3 regions of the Massilia sp. WG5 genome follow, and region 3 is predicted to be linked to each of the others. Evidence: predicted binding sites of a transcription regulator. Region 3 holds the regulator's gene; each other region holds the start of a gene.
The links. Region 3 encodes sigma-54, which starts transcription at its own class of promoters, with help from an activator protein. Its sites were predicted from a motif close to TGGCANGNAANCTGCTTT; they were not measured.

Region 1: AM586_RS18395 (PEP-CTERM sorting domain-containing protein) is a predicted target of sigma-54. The motif match lies at 1,931-1,948, and genes of this name have one in related genera.
Region 2: AM586_RS08655 (outer envelope protein) is a predicted target of sigma-54. The motif match lies at 1,686-1,703, and genes of this name have one in related genera.

The regions. Positions count from the first base shown of each region.
Region 1 is NZ_CP012640.2:4,122,181-4,126,274, reverse strand. It holds gene AM586_RS18405 (redoxin domain-containing protein) at 1-303, opposite strand, end outside; gene AM586_RS18400 (low temperature requirement protein A) at 478-1,638, opposite strand; tRNA gene AM586_RS28205 (tRNA-Ser) at 1,731-1,801, shown strand; gene AM586_RS18395 (PEP-CTERM sorting domain-containing protein) at 2,000-2,800, shown strand; gene AM586_RS28200 (hypothetical protein) at 2,941-3,153, shown strand; gene AM586_RS18390 (glycoside hydrolase family protein) at 3,150-3,473, shown strand; gene AM586_RS18385 (hypothetical protein) at 3,489-3,815, shown strand; gene AM586_RS18380 (ornithine cyclodeaminase family protein) at 3,905-4,094, opposite strand, start outside.
Region 2 is NZ_CP012640.2:1,944,329-1,948,422, reverse strand. It holds gene AM586_RS08660 (BMP family ABC transporter substrate-binding protein) at 1-696, opposite strand, end outside; gene AM586_RS08655 (outer envelope protein) at 728-1,585, opposite strand; gene AM586_RS08650 (GntR family transcriptional regulator) at 1,858-2,571, opposite strand; gene AM586_RS08645 (ABC transporter ATP-binding protein) at 2,838-4,094, shown strand, end outside.
Region 3 is NZ_CP012640.2:3,958,540-3,962,633, forward strand. It holds gene lptC (LPS export ABC transporter periplasmic protein LptC) at 1-316, shown strand, start outside; gene lptA (lipopolysaccharide transport periplasmic protein LptA) at 345-935, shown strand; gene lptB (LPS export ABC transporter ATP-binding protein) at 932-1,711, shown strand; gene AM586_RS17700 (RNA polymerase factor sigma-54) at 1,714-3,198, shown strand; gene hpf (ribosome hibernation-promoting factor, HPF/YfiA family) at 3,261-3,638, shown strand; gene AM586_RS17710 (enoyl-CoA hydratase/isomerase family protein) at 3,738-4,094, shown strand, end outside.

The DNA of each region.
Region 1 (4,094 bases), 160 kb from region 3:
AACTTCGCCCTTGGGCTCGAAGTCGGAGAGCAGCGCAAGTTTGTAGCCGCGGTGCTCGCGAAAGGCAGCATGGCACCAGGCGCCGTCGACTGAAATGCCGATGCAAATCGCCTTGTGTTTGGCGAACTCATCGCGCAGCTCGTTGTAGAGTGCCAGCTGGTCGCCGCAGACGGGACTCCAGTCGGCCGGATAGAACGCGAGAATCACACGCTGGCCGCGAAAGTCCGAGAGTTTTACACGCTGGTCGGGAGTGGAATTCAGTTCGAACTCTGGGGCGGGTGTGCCCGCCTTTAATGCGTTCATACTGACCTCCTCGATCGCTTAAAAAAATCCGGTAACCCGCAGGACGGGAGGTGGCGAGCCAAGTTCCACTATATATGAGATGGCGGCAAGGGCAAGGCTGGGAATGGATGACCAGCTTTCACCATATCTGAGCGCGACGTGGAGGAAAGCATGTTTTTTGGTCTGCTGTGTGGCTCATGGCGGGTCTCCTGTGCCCGGACTCTTGCGCGGATGGTCGTCACGTCCCGGGGAGACGTTCAGGTATCTGAGACTGAGGAAAGCATAACAAATCACCGCAGCGGTAAGACCGAGCAGGATATAGGCAGTTCTGGGCAATAGCAGGGCAAACCCGGTCAGCACGAAGACGACCAGGGTGTTGACGACCAGCTGCGGCCGCAGCGCGGGGAGCTCCATGAAGTAGGCGTACTGCTTGCCAATGAAAAAGCAGACCGCGCCAAGGGCCGACAGTACCCTGAAATCGGACAGCAGCATGTTGTCCAGAATCGCGTGCCGGATCAGGCTGGCTAGAATCGACAGTCCGATGAAGACGAAAAAGTGCGAGTAAAGCACCGAGTGGCCGGTCGTGAGCTTCTGTTTGGTCAGCAGGTGAAAACTGTCAAAGTAGACCCACCAGATGGCCGAGATCATCACAAAACCGGTGGCGGCGGTCAGCAGGGTATCCATAGTCCAGCTGAAGTTGGCCAGTCCCGCGGACAGGCTGCTGACGGATTCTCCCAGTATGATGATCGTGAGCAGGCCCACACGCTCGATCAGGTGTTCGGTATGCACCGGGATGACCTCGAGTCGACGCGGCAAGAAAAAGATGAACGCAAGCAGATCGAACGCTATTCCCAGGTAAAACACGACATATCGCTGTGGCGCCGGGAACAGGATCGAAGCGAGGCTGATGGTGGCGCCAGCGCCGATCACCCAGCAAACGACCGTTGTGAGTTCATCGCTTTCCTTGTGCCGGTATTTCGACACGAGATACATCATGGCGATGATGTATCGCGAACCGGCGTAGCAGACGACGATGGCGTCGAAGCTGGTCAGGAATCGCTGGTCGATCAAGCCTGACATGATAATCAGCAGGAACATGATGAACAGGGTTGCCAGCCGATGCTTCCGGTCATCCGCGTCGAACCGGTTGGCATACATCGTGTGGCTCGCCCAGATCCACCAGAAAGGGATGAAAATCAGGACGAATTTCCAGAACTGGAGCGGGTCGAGATGACCCTCGTGCGTGTGGCTCAAGATATGCGTCACGTCACTGATCGTCACCACAAAAATCAGGTCGAAGAACAACTCGAGCCAGGTGGCGGTGCGATTAGGCTCAAAATATTTTGTGTTGTGCATATCGTCTGGCCTCGTTGCCCAAGTCAAATTCTCCCAGGCTGGGCAGATCGATTGTAGTCCATGTTCCTGCCGCGGGCCGTGTCAGAAATGACGGCCGGTAGTAGGCACGGCGCGAAGATTGAAAATCCTTGTGTCGGTGGCTCGATTCCGCCCCGGGCCACCAAAGTTTGAAAGCGAAAACGCCACCTTCGGGTGGCGTTTTTGTTTTCCGGCATCGACCACTTGTCGAAAAAATTGACGCCGTGCCGCGCCCTGCTCCATTCTTCCCTTAATAATCAACTGCTTATTTTTTAGGCACGAAGCTTGCTAAGTCCCGCCTACCGACTGTCACCAGATGGCCGGCAACAACAAGGGAGGACTTATGAACACGCAACGTCTTACCGCAACGCTGTTTCACGCAATCCCTGTTTTAATCCTGGCGCTGGCCGGCGGCGCGGCCAGCGCAAGCCCGGTCTACTGGACCGACTGGACCGGCACCGATACCGACGCCGGTCCCGGATTCACCGGCCACGGCACCATCACCACCCCGAACCAGACCGTCAACGTCACTTACTCGAATCCCGCCGGCGTCGGCTTCTACCAGCCCAGCGGCGGCATCGACTACTGGACGCCGCGCACGCCGGTGAGCAACTCGCCTTACACCAGCAGCCAGGTCGACAACCCGCCCAGCGGCACCGACATCATCGCCCTGCGCTACGCGGGCCAGCAGACGCTCACGTTCTCGCAGACGGTCGTCAATCCGGTATTCGCCTTCGTCAGCCTGAACGGCAACGGCTATGCCTTCCTGAACCAGGACTTCGACATCCTCAGTTTCGGCGGCGGCCCCGGCACCGCCGCGCCTGGCGACAACAGCTGCGGCTACTGGGGTTGCGGCAGCGTGTCCAAGCAGGTGGTGGATCTCGGCAACGGCAACACCGAATACCGGCTGATCGGCACCGGCGAGCCGCATGGCGCGATCCGCTTCACAGGCGAATTCGACTCGCTGACCTGGCGCAGCCTGACCAGCGAGTACTGGAACGGCTTTTCCGTCGGCATCCAGGGCACGGCAGGCGACGGCAACCCGCCGCCGATCGGCGTGCCGCTGCCGGCCACCTGGCTGCTGATGGCCGCCGGCGGCGCGGGACTGCTGGCGTCCCGGCGCGGCCGCAAGATGGGCTCGTAAAGCGGCTCCCGCCTTTCGAATAGTTCCAAAAAAAAACGCCATCTTCGGGTGGCGTTTTGTTTTTGCGCTTGTGAAGACGCAGAGTTCGTTTCCTTTCCGAAGGTAGATTAAGCACCTGTCCACAACGGGAGGCAGCGGCCATGTCTGGAAAAACGCAGGCAGCAGTAGCGTCGGCTGGTGCTAACGACAGCGCAACCATGAGCGCCGCGGCGCGCACCAGGATGCGCAGGCGCGAACGCGACGTCTTTAACTATTACGATGGCATGGGGCCCGGCAAGGGTAATTGCACCTGGGGCCAGGCATCCTGGCGCATCGCGGGCCATGCGCCGCCAATGAAGTCGGCAAAAAGGTGAGCCCGACGGCAGTAGAAGCTGAATTCGCCAGAGGCGTTGCTGAAGCAGAGCGCGGCGTACGGCGCCATGTTCGCAAAACCGCTCTGATACAAGACCAGTTTGACGTCTTGGTCAGTCTGGCATACAACGCTGGCGTCGGGGGCTCAGGCCACGTTTTCAGGCTGATAGAAAAAGGTGAATTCTCCCTGGCGGCAGCCAGCATCAGCCGAATGACAAGCACCACGGTGAACGGGAAAAGAGTGCTCGCACATGGACTCATCGCGCGCCGGGCCGAAGAAAGCGCGCCATTCCGGTCGGTCACGATCATGGCCAAGAAGTGACGAGAGGAGTCCACAATGTTCCGACATATGCTTGTTACGATCGCAGTCGTCCTGGCAACGAACGCCACCCAGGCCGCGCAACCGAAAAATGCGGACGCCCTGGGAATATGGACGCTGACGAAAGTCCTTGATTCGGCAGAGATCACCTCGATGGACGACCAGGGGGCCGCCAGACTTTTAGGAAAAACAGTCAGCATTCAGCCCGACAAAATCGTCATGATTGGCGAAGCCTGTGACAAGGCCGACTTCGAACGTCATCGCGAACCGGCTGCGAAATACATACGTGAAAACTACCATGCGCCTGTCGGCCGCTTGGGATTGGCTGCACCGAAGCGCTCCTGAAGGGCAAGAACCGCATCGTGGTCTCCTGGGACGGCTTTTTCCACGAGGCCGGCAGCTACCCAAAAAAGTAGCGCCAACAAAACGCCGCCCTAGCCTTCATACACCAGGATCGCGGCGGCCAGGTCTTCCAGCGCGGTGCCGACCGACTTGAAGACCGTCCGCACCTGCGTCCCTTCCGGTCCGCCGGCCTGCGTACGGCATAGCGATTCCAGGGTGCCGGCAACATCGCCCGGAGCAAATACGCCGCGCGACATCGGCCCCAGCAGGTCGCCGGATTTC
Region 2 (4,094 bases), 2.0 Mb from region 3:
CTTTTCCTGGGCCACCTGCAGCGTGGCCGGCGAGTCGGTGTTCTGGGTCAGGACGTCGGCGCCCTGGGCGATCAGGGTCTCGGCGGCCTGGCGTTCCTTGGCCGGGTCGTACCAGCTGTTGACCCAGATGACCTTGGTCTTGATGTTCGGGTTCACGCTCTGCGCGCCCAGGGTATAGGCGTTGATGTTGCGGATCACCTCCGGCACCGCGAAGGAGCCGACGAAGCCGATGACGCCGCTCTTGCTCATCTTCGCGGCGATCACGCCCTGCAGGTAGGTGCCCTCGTACTGGCGGGTCTCGTACACGCCCATGTTCTTGCCGGTCTTGAAGCCGGTGGCGTGTTCGAACACGACGTTCGGAAAGGCCTTCGCCACTTTCTCGGTCGGGTTCATGAAGCCGAAGGAGGTGGTGAAGATCAGCTTGTTGCCGTCGGCGGCCAGCTTGCGGATCACGCGTTCGGCGTCCGCGCCTTCCGGCACGTTCTCGACATAGGTCGACTTGACCTTGTCGCCCATCGCCTTTTCCATGGCCAGGCGGCCCTGTTCGTGGGCATAGGTCCAGCCGGCGTCGCCGACCGGGCCGACATAGACGAAGGCGACCTTCAGCGGGTCGGCGGCGGCTTGCGCGGGGATGACTGCGGACAGCGACAGCGAGGCGGCGGCGATGGCCAGGGCGATCAGCTTGCGACGATTCATGGGAGTTCCTTTTTCGGTCACGGTTGGAGTTTTAGAAGTGGTATTCGGCGCGCACCATCGGGGTCTTGGCGGTGGCGCCGGGAACGCTGCTCGACGGGTTGCCGAACTTGTTCTTCCAGTACTGGTATTCGAGGCCCAGCTTGAGCGTGTTCTTGGCTGCGCCGATGGCCGGGCTCAGGTCGTACATCACCTGCATGTCGACGTTGATCTCGACCGCGGTCGGGCCGCCGAATTCGTTCCTGCCCTTGGTGCCGATGTAGTTGGCGAAGCCCTCGAAGGACAGCGGGATGCCGATGCTGAAGGGGATGCCCCAGGCCGCCGTCAGCATCGCGTGGGTGTCGTAGGTATAGCGCGAGGTGGAGGTCTGGGTGAAGCCGTTGTAGGGCGCATTGCTCTCGCGCAGGGCGAGCAGGCTGATGTCGAGGAAGCCCGGCACGTCGAGCATCAGGGTCGGCCCAAGCACCAGCATGCGCTTCTTCGAGTTGTAGCCTGCGTCGGTCTTGCTGTTGACGTCGAAGCCCGCGGTCAGGCCGACGCCGCGCACCGGACCGAAGGCCAGGTTGGCGCCGCTGATCTTGCCCAGGTCCAGGGTGTGGCGGTACACCGCGTAGGCTTCGTGCGCGCCGCTGTCGGCGCCGACCGCGGAAGGATCGGTTTTGTCGGACAGCAGGAAGTCGACGCTGAAGAAGTTCTTGCCGTACTTGTAGCCGCTGACGTTGCTGAAGTTGACGATGTGCTTGGTGATGTCCTGGCCGTTGTAGGGCTCGGAGAACCTGGTGCCGTAGCGGTAGCTGAGGGAGGTGTCGCTCCAGTCGGCGGCATGGGCCGCGAAGGCGCCGGAGGCGAGCAGGGTGGCGATGGCGGTGCGGATGTACGGCTTGGACTTCATGCAGGACCTTTCAGGTTTGTCGTTGTAATGGAAAAGCATGGCGAAACACGATTGCATCCAATCCCTGGCGCCGATTGCACGCAATCTTCACTGTGTCCTGTCAGCAAAAAGCGGGCCAGACCGGTTCGCCCCTGTTTCCGCCCCGGCGGCGGCGCTGTCGGGCCTTGGCGGTGCAGGCCTGCGCGCCGCGCTGGTGCAGCTGCGTGCAATCGGGGCGCATTTCGTATCCACTGCGGTATCCACTGCGGTATTCAATGCAGCATCCACCGCGTTCAGCAGCCGGCAAGGGCTTCGGCCAGGTTGACCTTGCGGTCGGCATCTTCCAGGTGCAGGCGCGCCTCGATCTCCAGCAGGTGGTGCTCGATCAGGTCCGCCGCCTGTTCGGCCTTGCCCTGCTCGATCAGCGCGATCAGGTCGCCGTGGTCGCCGCTGCCGCACATCGGCGCGCCCGGGTTCTCGTAGAGCGCGATGATCAGCGAGCAGCGCGACACCAGCTCGTTCATGAAGCCATGTAGTACCGCGTTGCCGGACAGCTCCGCCAGCAGCAGGTGGAATTCGCCGCCGAGGCGGATCCAGGCGGCGCGGTCGCCGCTGCGGCGCGCTTCTTCCTCGGCTTCGATCGCCGCGCGGATGATGCGCAGCGAGACCGGGGTGGCGCGCCGCACCACCAGCGGCACGATCTCGCGTTCCAGCGCGCGCCTTGCGGCGAAGATGTCGCGCGCCTCCTTCGGCGAGGGCGAGGCGATCACGGCGCCGCGGTTGGGGCGCAGTTCGATGATGCGATCGTGTGCGAGCCGCTGCAGGGCCTTGCGCACGGTGGTGCGGCTGACCTGGTACAGCTCGCAGAAATCGGCTTCGCCGAGGCGCGTGCCGGGCGGCAGGCGATGGCTCATCACGGCATTGACCACGGCGCGGTAGATGCGCAGGTCGACCGCGGTGACGCCGCGCTTGGCTGCTTGTGGCAGCGTCTCCGTTTGTTTCGTCATGCTGGTCTCCATAGTTCGGCGGCGGGATGTCCGCCGCGGTGACCATGGCATGAAGCAGGAATCGTGCTCAGCCTTGAAGGCCGGGAGCGATGCGGGAACACCTGCGTTTGCGGCGCATGCTTGCAGCGCGTGTGTGCGCGATCCTGGTGAGATTGTCGACCCGGCGTGGTGCATCTTGTACACAATCCGGTGTGCACGGAGGTGGATACACCGTGGCATGCAACTTGCAAAGCCATGGGTGACGACTGACACGCGACGGAGCCGCCTTGAAGACAGACCCGCCTTATCCACCCCCGCATTCACCCCGCCCCGAGCCGCGCCTGCAGCTGCTCGGCATCTCGAAGCGTTATCCCTCGGTGGTGGCCAACGCCGACGTCGACCTCAGCGTCATGCCGGGCGAGATCCACGCCGTGCTGGGCGAGAACGGCGCCGGCAAGAGCACCCTCATGAAGATGATCTACGGCGTGACGAAGCCGGACGGCGGCGAGATCATGTGGGAAGGCCGGCAGGTCCACATCGATTCGCCGTCCGCCGCGCGCCGGCTCGGCATCGGCATGGTGTTCCAGCATTTCGCGCTGTTCGAGACCCTGACCGTGGCCGAGAACATCGCGCTGGCGCTCGACGAACATACTGCGCCGGCCGCGCTGGCGCCGCGCATCCGCACGGTGTCGGCGCAGTACGGCCTGCCGCTCGATCCGGACAAGCGCGTGCACAGCATGTCGGTGGGCGAGCGCCAGCGCGTCGAGATCGTGCGCTGCCTGCTGCAGTCGCCGCGCCTCCTGATCATGGACGAGCCGACCTCGGTGCTGACCCCGGACGCGGTGCAGACCCTGTTCGTGGCGCTGCGCCAGCTGGCGGCGGAAGGCGTCAGCATCCTGTACATCAGCCACAAGCTCGACGAAATCCAGTCCCTGTGCGACAAGGCCACCGTGCTGCGCGCCGGACGCGTGTCCGGGACCGCGGTGCCGAAACACGAAACCGCGCATTCGCTGGCCGAACTGATGATCGGCGGCGAGCTGCCGACCTGCAGCCTGGCCCCGCGCGCGCCCGGCGAGGTGCGCATGGCGATCGATCGCCTCGACCTGGAAAGCAGCGACCCCTTCGGCATGCGGCTGCACGGCATCAGCCTCGAACTGCGGGCCGGCGAGATCGTCGGCCTGGCGGGCATTTCGGGCAATGGCCAGCAGGAGCTGCTGAAGGCGATCTCGGGCGAGCTGCGCGCGCCGCGGGCCGGCAGCATCCGCCTGCTCGGGCAGGATGCCGGCCGGCTCGACGCCGCCGCCCGTCGCCGCCTGGGCCTCGGCTTCGTGCCGGAAGAGCGCCTCGGGCGGGGCGCGGTGCCGGCGCTGTCGCTGGCCGACAATGCGCTGCTGACCGGCTACCTGGCGCCGGCCGCCGGCATGACCCGGCGCGGCCTGGTGCGGCGCGGCGCGGTCCGCGAGTTCGCGGCCGCCGTCATCCGGCGCTTCGGGGTCAAGTGCGGCGGCGCCGGCGCGGCGGCCGCCAGTCTGTCGGGCGGCAAC
Region 3 (4,094 bases):
CCTGAGCGTGGACCATCCGCACATGACCATGACGGCGGACACCGCGCACGTCAACCAGGACCAGAACCAGATCGACCTGGTCGGCAACGTCGACATCACCCGTCCGGGCAGCGCGACCACGCAGCCCATGCGCATCCGCACCGAGGCGCTGACCGTGCTGCCGGACGAGGAGATCTCGAAGACCGACAAGCCGATCCAGATGACGCTCGGCGCCGCTTCCGCGACCGGCGTCGGCATGGTGGCCAACAACGCCACGCAGCAGCTGGACCTGGGCGGGCGCGGCCGCATTATTTATCCGCCGCGTAGCGCACGCTGACAGGACAACCTGAAAGGATTCGCATCCAATGAAAAAAATATTCGCCGTCGCCGCTCTCTCGCTGGCAAGCCTTACCGCCAGCGCGGAGCGCGCTGATTCGCTCAAGCAGGCCCAGGTCGACTTCGACAACGGCCACCTCGACGAGGTCACCCAGACCCGCACCCTGACCGGCAATGTCGTGCTGACGCGCGGCACGCTGCTGATCAAGTCGGACAAGGCCGTGATGAAGGAATCGCCGGAAGGCTACATGATCCTGGTGCTGACCGCCGCGCCAGGAAAAATCGCGAGCTTCCGCCAGAAGCGCGACGGCGGGCCCGACCTGTGGACCGAGGGCCAGGCCCAGCGTATCGAATACGACGAGCGCACCGAAGTGGTCAAGCTGTTCTCGAACGCCGTCGTCAAGCAGCTCGAAGGCAAGCGCATGACGAGCGAAGTGAACGGCCCCTTCATCTCCTACGACAACCGCACCGAGCAGGCGAACGTGCACAACGACGCCAGCGGCGACAGCAAGCCGGGCGGCGGGCGCAGCACCATCATCATCGCACCGCGCCGTAGTCCGCCCGCTGCGGCACCCGCTGCGGCGCCGGCCGCAGCACCGTCGGGAGCAGCCAAGCAATGATGGATGTCCACGCAGACGCCGCCGCCGTCACCGGCGCCGGCAGCACCCTGGTCGTCAAGGGGCTGCAGAAAAGCTACGGCAAGCGCCTGGTGGTGCGCGACGTCTCGCTGCAGGTCGCCTGCGGCGAGGTGGTCGGCCTGCTCGGCCCGAACGGCGCCGGCAAGACCACCTCGTTCTACATGATCGTGGGCCTGGTGCCGGCCGACGCCGGTTCCATCGTCATCAACGGCACCGACATCACGAGCCTGCCGATCCACCGGCGCGCCATGCTGGGCCTGTCCTACCTGCCGCAGGAAGCCTCGGTGTTCCGCAAGCTGACGGTGGAGGAGAACATCCGCGCCGTGCTGGAACTGCAGCGCGAGAACGGCAAGCCGCTGGGCAAGGCGCGCATCCAGGAACGCCTGGACGAGCTGCTGGCCGACCTGCAGATCGAGAAGCTGCGCGAGAACCCGGCGCTGTCGCTGTCGGGCGGCGAGCGGCGCCGCGTGGAGATCGCGCGCGCGCTGGCGACCGACCCGCGCTTCGTGCTGCTGGACGAACCCTTCGCCGGCGTCGATCCGATCGCGGTGATCGAGATCCAGCGCATCGTGCGCTTCCTGAAGGAGCGCGGGATCGGCGTGCTGATTACCGACCACAATGTGCGCGAGACGCTTGGCATCTGCGATCGCGCGTATATCATCAACCAGGGCGCGGTGCTGGCTTCCGGACGTCCTGACGATATCATCGCCAACGAATCGGTCCGCCGCGTCTACCTGGGTGAACACTTCCGGATGTAGCCATGAAACAGACGCTGCAACTCAAGACATCACAGCACCTTGCGCTGACGCCGCAACTCCAGCAGTCGATCCGGCTGCTGCAGCTGTCCACTCTCGAGCTGCACCAGGAGATCGAGCAGGTACTGAGCGACAATCCGCTGCTCGAGCGCCTCGACGATCCGCTCGACCGCTCCGTGCGCCTGCTGGCGGACGGCGCCATCAACAACGGCGCCTCGACCTCCACCACGCCTGACGCGCCGCCCGCCCAGAGCCAGGGCGAGGAGGGCAAGGACAACGCCGGCGGCGAGGGCGAGGGCGGCGACAGCGGCGAGGCCGGCGGCGCCGAGCACGACATGGAATGGGGCGAGCCGGGCCGCTCCGGCAACGGCGGCGAGGACGAAGACGGCCGCCCGCAGCTGGAAGCCAGCCCGGTCTCGCTGCGTGAACACCTGATGGAACAGGTGCGCCTGACCTGCATCTCGCCGCGCGACTGCGCGCTGGTCGAGATCGTCGTCGATACCCTCGACGACAACGGCTACCTCGAGGAATCGCTGGACGAGCTGCATGCGCGCATGCCGCCCGAACTGGAGATCGAGTTCGACGAACTGCGCACGGCCCTGTCGCTGGTGCAGAGCATGGACCCGCCCGGCGTCGGCGCCCGCAGCGCCGCCGAATGCCTGGCGCTGCAGATCCGCCGCATGCCCGGCGTGCCGATGGTGACGCGGCGCATGGCGCTGACCATCGTCGAACGCTACCTGACCTGGTTCGCGCAGCGCGAATTCAACAAGCTCAAGAAGGCCCTCGACTGCGACGACGAAGACCTGCGCGAAGCCCAGGCCGTGATCCGCCAGTGCAATCCGCATCCGGGCGCGGCCTTCGCTTCCGACGTCTCCGACTTCGTGGTGCCGGACGTGATCGTGCGCCGCGCGAAGGACGGCTGGAGCGTGCAGCTGAATCCGGAAGTGATGCCGCGCCTGCGCGTGAACAGCATCTACGCTGCCTTGATGAAGCAGGGAAAATCGGAGTCGCAGCTGAATGCACAATTGCAAGAAGCGAAGTGGCTCATCAAGAACATGCGCCAGCGCTTCGACACGATCCTGCGTGTAGCGCAAGCAATCGTCGAGCGCCAGCGGAACTTTTTCTCCCACGGCGCAGTTGCCATGCGGCCCCTTGTTTTACGTGAGATAGCTGATACACTAGGTCTACACGAGAGCACAATTTCTCGCGTCACAACGCAGAAATACATGCTGACGCCGCACGGCATGTTTGAGCTGAAGTACTTTTTCGGGAGTCACGTCGCGACCGAGGCAGGAGGCGAAGCATCCTCGACCGCGATCCGGGCTCTTATCGTACAACTCACAGGAGCAGAAGACCCCAAGAACCCTTTATCCGACAGCAAGATCGCGGAGATGCTAGGGGAACAGGGAATGGTTATCGCACGCCGCACGGTCGCGAAATACCGTGAGGCGCTGAAGATCCCGCCCGTTAGCCTTCGCAAATCCTTGTAACAAGCTGCCCAGCTGCGCAAGATGCGCGCATGTCCTGGCAGCGCATCTTCAAAGGAGTGTGTATGAATCTCACTATCAGCGGACATCATCTCGATGTAACCCCAGCAATCCGAGAATACGTACAGAACAAGCTTGAACGCATCACCCGCCATTTCGATCAAGTGATCGACTCCCACGTCATCCTCTGCATAGACAATCTCACCGAGAAAGAAAAACGCCAGAAGGCCGAGATCAACTTGCGCGTTGCTGGGAAGATCGTTCACGTTGCGAGCGCCGCACACGACCTCTACGCCGCGATCGACATGCTGATGGACCGCCTCGACAGGCAAGTCCAGAAGTACAAGCAGATGCTTCAGAATCACAGTAACACTCCGCTGAAACGCATGAGCAACGAATCCAACGAGTCCATTGAGGGAGGAGAAGCTGCCGCCGCAGCGTGATCATTCCGCAGGCACAGCAAGGACTAAGGGCGCATTGGCGCCCTTTTCGTTTGTTGGGCGCTAGAATGCCGTTTTCCATTTCATGAATAACAAAGAGACATGAGCGAATACGTGCAGACCCGCGTCGCCAACGGCACCGGCATCATTACCCTGGACCGGCCCAAGGCCCTGAACTCGCTGTCGCTGGACATGGTGCGCGCGCTGACGGCAGCCCTGCTGGCCTGGCGCGACGAGGCCGGCGTCGACGCCGTCATTATCAAGAGCACCAGCGAAAAAGCCCTGTGCGCGGGCGGCGACATCCGCTTCTTCCACCAGGCCGGGCATGCCACGCCGACGGGCGGGAGTGCGCTGCTGGAAGACTTCTTTACCGAAGAATACGCGCTGAACCACCTGATCCATTTCTATCCGAAACCGTATATTGCGCTGATGGACGGGGTGGTTATGGGCGGCGGCATG